3 regions of the Halomonas sp. LS-001 genome follow, and region 1 is predicted to be linked to each of the others. Evidence: predicted binding sites of a transcription regulator. Region 1 holds the regulator's gene; each other region holds the start of a gene.
The links. Region 1 encodes PhoB, which activates phosphate uptake and scavenging genes when phosphate is short. Its sites were predicted from a motif close to TGTCATANNNNTGTCANA; they were not measured.

Region 1 (3,282 bases):
GAAATGATCAAGCTGGGATACCTTCTGCCACGGGTGGCAGTGCTGTTTGTGATCAGCTGGATACCTGTATTAAATCTTCTGGCACCGATTCTATGGGGAGTATTTTCTGCCTGGATGATGGCCATCACCTACCTGGATTATCCGATGGATAATAACAAGGTCAGCTTTGCCGACATGCGTTCGCGTCTTTCAGGGCGTTGGTGGCATAGCCTAAGTTATGGGGGGCTGGTGATGGTATTAACGCTGATACCGCTGGCTAACCTGTTCCTGCTGCCAGGCGCCGTGGCGGGGGCAGTACTGATGTGGGATGCGCATTATCGCCAACCGCGACAAGCCTCGGCTGATCGCTGAACGTCTGGTTTACGTCTCGCTGGTCACTTCTTCAGTGACCGGCACCACCAGCCTTGCCGTGGGAAAGTGGCAGGAAAACCGCGCACCTTCCCCCGGGCGCGAATCAATGGTTAGCTTGCCATCGTGACGCAGCAGTACGTGTTTGACGATCGCAAGCCCCAGCCCTGTGCCGCCCGTCGCGGTACTCCGCCCTTTATCGACCCGGTAGAAACGCTCTGTCAGGCGCGGGATATGTACCGGATCAATGCCATCCCCGTTATCTTCCACCGCAATGCAGGCCCCCTGTTCACCGAGCGTCCAGCTCAGGGCAATATCGCTGCCCGCTGGCGTGTAACGCACGGCATTAAACACCAGATTGGAAACGGCGCTGCGCAGCTCCTGTTCGCTGCCAATCAACTGCGCATCGCTTGCGATCGTGACAGAGATATCGTGCTGGCCTTTGGAGAGCGCAAGGGCATCATCTCTGACCTTTCTCAATAGCAGCGCCAGATCAATCGGGCAATGGTCATCGCCACCCTGGTCAATTTCCAGACGTGAGAGCAACAAGAGGTCATTGACCAGATTCTGCATGCGGGTGGTCTGCGCCTCCATCTGACCGATACTACGGGCGAGGCGAGGCGGCAGCTGGTCGGCCAGATCCGCATAGGTTTCCAGATAGCCCGCCAGCACGGTGAGAGGTGTACGTAACTCGTGGGACACATTGGCGACAAAATCACGGCGCATCTGCTCCAGGCGGTGAAGCCGGGTAATATCACGTGCCATGACCAACCGTTCATCATCACCATAAAGGGTGATCTGATACTGCAGAATGCGTCGCTCATCAATGGGAGACGTCAGCGTCAAGGGTTCACCATATTGCTTGGCATTGAAGTAGCTGATAAAACGCGGGTCGCGCAGGAGGTTGGTAATATGCTGGCCACGATCCTGGGCCGTCTTCAGACCCAGCATCTGGCCGGCGGCGCTGTTCCACCACTCAAGATCGCCGTGACGGTCAAGCATCACCACGCTATCACGCATGGCTTCCGAGGATTCCTGAATTCGCCCAAGGGTGGCGCGCAAACGGTTCTGGGTAATGCGCTGGCTTTTCTGGTAACGGTAAAGGCGATCAAACAGCTCGCCCCATAAGCCAGGGGCTGCTGGCGGCTCATCGTGAGGGTGGCGAGTCAGCCAGCGGTACAGAGCACGTAACTGAGTGAGATGGTAACCAAGACAGCAAGCCAGACCAAATGCCAGACCCAAGCCAGCACTGCCCGCAATGGCACCCAGAACGGTGCCCAGCGCACATAGCCAGAGTAAACGCCATACTTCACCGCTCCACAGACGCACAATTACCCCCGAGCGGAGAAGCGATAGCCCGTTCCACGCACTGTCTGGATCAAATGATGATGATCGATCAGCGCCTTGCGTAAACGGCGGATATGCACATCAACGGTGCGCTCCTCAACGTACACATTACCTCCCCAGACCTGATCCAGCAGCTGGCTACGGGTATAAGCCCGTTCCTGGTGGGTCATGAAAAACTGTAGCAGACGGTACTCGGTAGGCCCCATGTCAACCGCCTTGCCATAGGCACTGACCCGATGCCCCACCGGATCCAGAAGCAGACCGTCAATTTCAATCGGATCTTCGACGCCGCGCGGTGTGGTACGACGCAAAACCGCTTTCAGACGAGCAACAAGCTCGCGGGGCGAAAAGGGCTTGGTGATGTAATCGTCAGCCCCCGCTTCCAGCCCCTGAATCTTGTTATCTTCCTCGCCTTTCGCGGTCAGCATGATGATCGGGAGATCCGACGTGGTTTCCTCACGTTTCAGCCGCCGTGCCAACTCTATACCGCTGGTGCCGGGCATCATCCAGTCAAGCAGCAGCAGGTCCGGCTGGTGATCCACCACCATGGCATGCGCATCCTGGGCGTTGTCCGCTTCAAGCACACGATAGTCAGCCATTTCCAGCGCCACCGCGATCATTTCACGAATCGGCGCTTCATCATCGACAATCAAAACGGTCTTGGCGGTCATTCCAAAGCCTCAAGGTGTTGAACAAGACATTTCCATGACGATCACACCATGACTTGATGACATTTACGTGACAAAGCCCACATCACGGCCTGTTTTAAGCGGCTGATGGCCACAGACTCAAAGCAATACCGGCAAATATCAACAGCCCTGACCAGTGATTATTGAGAAACGCCTGAAAGCAGGCGTCGCGCTCACGGCCACGAATCAACACCTGCTGATGGACAAAGGTGGCGGCCATGGCGACGAGTCCCAGCCAGAAGAAACCTCCCAACGCTAAGCGCCAGCCTACCGCCGCCAGAAGCCCGAGTGTGGCTATCTGAAGCAGGCCAATCATCAGACGATCCGCCTGCCCGAACAGGACCGCCGTGGATTTAATGCCGATTTTCAGATCATCGTCGCGATCTACCATGGCATATTCGGTGTCATAGGCCACTGTCCACAGCAGATTAGCGCCAAACAGCAGCCAGCCTTCCAGCGGCACATAACCCAGCACGGCGCCACAGGCCATGGGAATTGCCCAGGAAAATGCCGCCCCCAATACCACCTGGGGGAAATGCGTATAGCGCTTCATGAACGGATAGATAAACGCCAGCACCACACCGCCCAACGACAGCAGAATAGTGAACAGGTTGGTGAACAGCACCAGCACAAAGGCCACTGCAACCAGGCCGACAAACAGCCATTGGGCTTCACGCTCACTGATTCGCCCATTCGCCAGCGGACGGTTTTTCGTGCGTTTCACATGACCATCGAAATGGCGGTCAGCGTAATCATTTACCACACAGCCCGCGGCGCGCATGGCGTAAACGCCAGCCACAAAAATCAATAACAGCGAACGCTCAGGCACACCTTCCGTTGCCAGCCACAGCGCCCACAACGTCGGCCACATCAACAACCAGGTGCCAATGGGCCTATC
Region 2 (3,282 bases), 890 kb from region 1:
CCGGTAGGTACCGCAATAATCGAATAACCAATCAGCATCAGCACCACCGTAATCGATTTACCTAACGGCGTCATGGGCACGATGTCGCCATAGCCCACGGTAGTCATGCTGACGATTGCCCAGTAAATCGACATTGGGATACTGGTAAAACCCGCCTCGGGAGACTCGATGGCGTACATCAGGGCGGCAAATAACATCACCACCATCAGAATGCTGAAGAAGAACAGAAAAATCTGTCGCAGACTTCTTCTTAGCGCCTCCATGAGTACGCGCCCTTCACCAACAAACTCCATCAGCCTGAGAATGCGGAATATCCGTAAGGCACGTAGCACCCGGATCATGACCAACCCATGGGCGCCGGGTATCAGCAACGCCAGCCAGGCGGGCAGAATGGCAAGAAGGTCGACAACCCCATAAAAGCTTTTCAGATACAGCCAGGGGCGCTCCAGGCAGTAAATACGTATGGCCAGTTCAAGCGTGAACAGCAGCGTGAATATCCATTCAATTGCTCGAAAGACGTGGCCAAAGCGTTGATGATAATCTTCGACGCTATCCAGCAGTAGGGCGGCCACACTGATCAGAATGGCAATGATCAGCGCGATATCAAAGGCTTTGGCACCGGGCGTATCGGATTCGAAAATGACGTGAAAAAGGCGTGTTCGCAGACCTTCGGAAGCTGGGCTTAGGTGCATGGCATCGTCCTTGGCAAACAGAAGGCGTAGGGAAGTTATTCGCTAGCTTAATGCACTTGGCTCAGCAAAACGACGGGCAAGTGTCAGGGCACTAACACCATAAGCGCTGTCAGGCTGGCCGTGGTCACTCAGACCGGTGAGCAGTTGACTGGCCAGAAAATGCATTTTCTCGTCGAGGTTTGAGTGGTCGGCTAACGCCTGCAGCGTATCCCGTGCGTTATCAAGATAGCTCGCCTGCTGGCTATCATGAAAGGCATCCAGGGCGACGGTTGCACGATGTAGCAGGGCGCCTGGAGAGCTGGCTTCAGGTAGATGCCAGCGCTGCTCGGCCAGCCACTCGCCGCGTACCGCCTTGCTGCTATCCGAGGGGCGTAGGGGCACTGTCTGGGCAATCAGCGTGGCGACGTCCCACAGTGTGTCCGCCTGGCCGCTTTTTAATTCCAGCTCAACTTCCCGAATCGGCGCCGTATACTGGCCGCTCACTATCTCGCCTTCATCCAGCACCAGCTCGATCAAACTGCCTGCCTGCTCGATCTCCCAGCGTGTACGGGTGAAATTGGTCTCCAGCTTGGGAGCGAGTGTGGTTAGCAGATCGTGATCCAACTCAGCAAAAGGGGGAAGCTTTGTCAGGCCCGCAATGTCCAGCTCGAACTGCGGTAATGCCCACTCCCATTCGCCACGGGTAGATAAACCGCCGCCACCCTGCCCAGCGGTTTTTACCGTTTGTAAAATCTGGTTATCGTCACGGCGCAGGCGCAACGCAATGCGTGCGTTAGCCAGTAATCCCTCAGGAGTATCAAAATATGTGTTCGTCAGCGTGTGCCGTTCTGCCTTCTGGTTGGCAAGCAGGGCGTGGTGCTTGAGCTGTGGTATGGAAGCCTCAGGAATCGCCAGTTTCAGCTCGATTTCCTGTGGTGAGTTTTCGGCGTGATTCTGTTCAACCATGACAGTTGCCACCTTTTTTGATGAACTTAAAATTAAATTTATATGACAATGTGAACTTTTTGTGACGAAACGGCGACCAAACTTTATACTGCGGCGCTTGTTGTATGAATTCAGTTTTCCGGCTCACCGAAAACAGGCTAAAAGGCTTTATGGTTACCCCCAACCCTTTTTCTGCAATGTTTGGCCGATCGCCATTCCAGCCGCTTCTGGCACATATCGTCAAATCCCATGAGTGCGCAGAGCTTCTGCTCCCGTTCTTTGAAGCCACCCTTGAAGGCGACTGGGAAGCTGCCGCCCGGCTGCGTGAAGACGTTACGCGTCTGGAGCATGAGGCAGACGTGCTAAAAACCGAATTACGTCTGAACCTTCCCAGCACCATGTTTTTGCCCGTCTCGCGCTCTGATCTGCTTGATTTGATCAGCGTGCAGGACAAGATTGCCAACAAGGTACGCGATATTACCGGCATCATGCTGGGTCGAAAAATGTGTGTGCCTGACGCGCTGGCCGAAAACATGCGGCTATATATGCGTACCAGTGTGGCCTGCGTGGCTCAGGCACGCCAGGCGCTTGAAGAGCTCAAGGAACTGCTTGAATCCGGCTTTGGCCGTAATGTGTCGGATGTGATGCAAAACATGATTCGTGAACTGCATACCCTCGAAAACCAGGCAGACAGCCAGCAGGTTGCCATTCGCCGTTTGTTGTTCGAACTGGAAACCGAGATGCCGCCGATTGATGTGATTTTTCTTTATCAGATCATCGATTGGGTGGGTGAGTTGTCCGACCGCGCCGAACGCGTCGGTAGCCGCTTACAAATCCTGACAGCTCGCTAGGGGGTAACATGCAGATCATTGCACAGCACGGCGAGGTGTTCATCATCCTTGCCTGCGTTTTCGGCTTTTTCATGGCCTGGGGGGTGGGTGCTAACGATGTGGCCAATGCCATGGGCACCTCGGTAGGCTCCCGCGCTATTACCATCAAGCAGGCGATCCTGATTGCCGTGGTGTTTGAGTTTCTCGGGGCCTGGCTCGCCGGTGGTGAAGTCACCAATACCATCCGCAAAGGAATCATCGACCCGACGTTACTGGAGGATGACCCACAGCTGCTGGTTTATGGCATGTTATCGGCGTTACTGGCAGCGGGTACCTGGCTGATGATTGCGTCCATGAAAGGCTGGCCAGTCTCCACGACCCACTCGATTGTCGGTGCGATTGTCGGTTTTGCGGTAGCAGGCCTGGGCGCTGCGACAGTTGACTGGAGTGCCGTGGGTACCATCGCGGCCAGCTGGGTTGTCTCACCGCTGCTGGCGGGAACCGTCGGGTTTGTGCTGTTCAAATCCATTCACCACCTGGTGTTTGAAGCGCAGAACCCGCTGGCTGCCGCCAAACGTTATCTGCCTGCCTATGTGTTCCTGGTCGGCTTTGTGGTCACGATGGTGACCATGACCAAAGGGCTCAAACACGTTGGCCTGTCGCTGACGTTTTCGCAAAGTCTGGTGATATCAATCCTGTTTGGTCTGTTGCTCACCGGGATTGGCGTTTTAATGGAGCGCCGGGTGGTCTACGTAAAAAGCAGTGAAGACCATTTTGGCTACGCTAACGTTGAGCGTGCCTTTGGGGTGCTGATGATTTTCACCGCCTGTGCCATG
Region 3 (3,282 bases), 460 kb from region 1:
GGCTTCCTGCAGGCGCGAGGCCAGCTGCAGGTTATCTGCTTCATCAAAGCGTGCGCGTAGCTCAATGACCACGGTCACTTCTTTGCCCTGTCTGGCCGCATCCACCAGAGCGCCCACAATCGGCGAGTCTGCGCCGGTACGATAGAGCGTCTGTTTAATCGCCAGCACATCAGGGTCGCGCGCAGCTTCGCTCAGCAGGTCTTCAATCGGGGTGAACGACTGGAAGGGATGATGAAGCAGAATGTCACTTTTGCGAATGGCGTTAAACAGGCTGCCCGCCTTGAGGGCTTTGGGTATGCCTGGTGTATACGGCCGATAAAGCAGTTCTGGCCGGTCAACGTCGCCGAGGACCGCCATCATGCGGGTCAGATTGACGGGGCCAGCAACACGATAGAGGTCTTCCTGGTCCAGGTTGAACTGGCGCAACAGGAAGTCGATCAGGTCTTGCGGGCAATTGTCGGCCACTTCCAGGCGAACGCCACTGCCATAACGACGGGCCAGCAGCTCGCCGCGCAATGCTGATGCTAGGTCGGAGACTTCCTCAGGATCGACGGTCATATCAGCATTGCGGGTCAGGCGGAACTGGTAGCAGCCGCGAACCCGCATGCCGGGGAACAGCTCTTCGGCATGGGCGTGGATCATCGATGAGAGAAACACATATTCCGAGTAGCCCTCTTCGCATAGCTCCTTGGGCAGGGCCATCAGGCGCGGCAATGAGCGTGGTGCCGGTAGAATGGCCATGCCGCCAGCGCGGCCAAAGGCATCTTTACCTTCCAGCTCGACTATGAAGTTGAGGCTTTTATTGACCAGCCTTGGAAACGGGTGGGAAGGATCCAGCCCGATGGGGCTGATCACCGGCATGATCTCGTCGTTGAACATTGCCCGCACCCAGGATTTCTGGTCATCGGTCCATTGGCCGCGGCGACGGAAACGCAGGCCCAGCGCTTCCAGTGCAGGTAGCAGGGTGTCATTCAGAATCTGATACTGGCGGGTAATCTGTTCATGGGCGATCTGCGAAATTTCGCTCAGCACCGCCTTGGGTAGGCGGCCATCCGCGCCGGTTGAATCATCACCGAGGGCAATCTGATGCTTCAGGCCAGCGACGCGGATCTCGAAAAACTCATCCATATTGGACGAGAAAATCAGCAGGAACATCAGCCGGTTGAGCAGCGGGTGCGCATCATCCAATGCCTGCTCAAGCACGCGGATATTAAACTGCAGATGGGAAAGTTCGCGGTTGAAATACAGCTGAGTATCATCCAGGTCTGTTTCCAGCTGGTTTTCCCGTGCCTGAACGCCCGTAGGCGTACGGTTGATCCGCAGGGGCGGTGTTTCGCTGTCACCTGCTCCTGTGTCGGCACCTGCCTGACGTTGTTTATCTTCACCGGATGTATCCATCACCGCTCCTGAGTCATCAAAATTATCTTTTTTACTAATACTATTATGGACGAAAAAGATGACAAAGGAGTGTCACTAAAAGGTCATCTTTTTTCCGACATTGAGCAGCGGTGAAACATTGATGTCAGCAAGCGGTCATGTTGACTTCTCAGTTTTGTGCGTTTAGCAGACGAGCGGCGTCCATGGCGAAATAGGTCAGGATGCCGTCGGCACCGGCGCGCTTGAAACACATCAATGACTCAAGAATCACACTGTCGGCGTCTAGCCAGCCGTTATCAAACGCAGCGCGATGCATCGCGTATTCACCGCTGACCTGATAGGCAAAGGTGGGCACCTGAAGCTCGCTTTTGACCCGGCGCACGACATCCAGGTAGGGCATGCCTGGCTTGACCATCACCATGTCAGCGCCTTCGGCAATATCCATGGCCACTTCATGAATGGCTTCATCACTGTTGGCCGGGTCCATCTGATAGGTGCGCTTATCGGCGTTGCCGAGATTCGATGCCGAGCCGACCGCGTCACGAAAGGGGCCATAGTACTTGGACGCGTACTTGGCGCTATACGCCATAATGCGCACGTTATGCAGATGTTCCTGCTCAAGTATCTGGCGGATGGCACCGATACGGCCATCCATCATGTCAGACGGTGCGACCACATCTGCGCCGGCTTCAGCGTGGGAAAGAGCCTGCTTAAGAAGGGTGTCAACCGTGCGGTCATTCTGTACATAGCCTCGCTCATCCAGGATGCCGTCCTGACCGTGGCTGGTGTAAGGGTCAAGCGCCACATCGGTAATAATACCCAGCGCTGGCAGGGCTTCTTTCAGGGCGCGCACACTGCGCTGGACCAGGCCATTAGCGTTGTAAGCTTCTTCTGCCAGCTCACTTTTCTGCTCTGGCCCGATCACAGGGAATAGCGCCAGCGCTGGAATGCCCAGTGCGTAGGCCTCACGAGCCTGCTCAATTAACAGGTCAATGGACAGACGTTCAACGCCGGGCATGGAGGCAACGGCTTCGCGTTGATTGTCACCTTCCAGTACGAAAACCGGCAAAATCAGGTCGCTGGGAGTGAGTGTCGATTCCTGCATCAAGCGACGGGAGAAATCATCGCGGCGCATGCGGCGCATCCGGGTGGCAGGGAAGTGACGGGGAGCAGGTGTGTTCAACGGCTTTCTCCAGACAATCGCGTAAGTGGGTGCCCGATAGGCGTCGTGTGAGTATATCAGTCTTGCTCAGTAGCGAAAGCAGGCTTGTGGCTGACATATAAACTGCCTAGAGTGAAGGGCTGTTTATTTGGCTCTTCATGAGGATGGAACTATGACCAAGCAGGTAGCGGTGATATTAGCAGGGTGCGGTGTGTATGACGGCTCTGAAATTTATGAAACCACATTGACCTTATTGCGACTGGATCAACTGGGCATTGGTTATCACTGTTTCGCGCCGGATATGGCTCAACATCACGTGATCAATCATATCACCCAGGATGAGGTCGAAGGCAGCACGCGCAATGTACTGGAAGAGTCAGCCCGGCTGGCACGAGGAGACATCAGCCCCTTAGACGAGCTGGATGCTGGTGAATTTGATGCGGTGATTGTCCCGGGCGGCTTCGGGGTGGCGAAAAACCTGTCGGATTTTGCCCTTAAAGGTGACGATATGCAGGTGCTGGAGCCGCTTAAAGAGGCGTTGCAAGCGTTCCGGGAAGACGCTAAGCCGATAGGTTTGATGTGCATTTCCCCCGTGATGGTACCGCGCCTGCTGGGAGAAGGTGTCGCTGTAACGGTCGGGCATGACCCCGGCGTTGCAGGGGCGATCAGTGCGATGGGCGGCCTTCACCGCAGCTGCGGTGTCGAAGATATCGTCGTGGATTTTGAAAACCGTGTCGTGACCA

Region 2: ACU6TU_RS12775 (CYTH domain-containing protein) is a predicted target of PhoB. The motif match lies at 1,668-1,685, and genes of this name have one in related genera.
Region 3: ppk1 (polyphosphate kinase 1) is a predicted target of PhoB. The motif match lies at 1,469-1,486, and genes of this name have one in related genera.

Annotation. Positions count from the first base shown of each region.
Region 1 is NZ_CM129816.1:3,728,439-3,731,720, forward strand. Features, by position in the region: gene cysZ (sulfate transporter CysZ) at 1-351, shown strand, start outside; gene phoR (phosphate regulon sensor histidine kinase PhoR) at 361-1,677, opposite strand; gene phoB (phosphate regulon transcriptional regulator PhoB) at 1,680-2,366, opposite strand; gene ubiA (4-hydroxybenzoate octaprenyltransferase) at 2,461-3,282, opposite strand, start outside.
Region 2 is NZ_CM129816.1:2,836,138-2,839,419, reverse strand. Features, by position in the region: gene ACU6TU_RS12780 (ion transporter) at 1-692, opposite strand, end outside; gene ACU6TU_RS12775 (CYTH domain-containing protein) at 735-1,637, opposite strand; gene ACU6TU_RS12770 (TIGR00153 family protein) at 1,787-2,467, shown strand; gene ACU6TU_RS12765 (inorganic phosphate transporter) at 2,476-3,282, shown strand, end outside.
Region 3 is NZ_CM129816.1:3,271,770-3,275,051, reverse strand. Features, by position in the region: gene ppk1 (polyphosphate kinase 1) at 1-1,398, opposite strand, end outside; gene hemB (porphobilinogen synthase) at 1,547-2,560, opposite strand; gene elbB (isoprenoid biosynthesis glyoxalase ElbB) at 2,712-3,282, shown strand, end outside.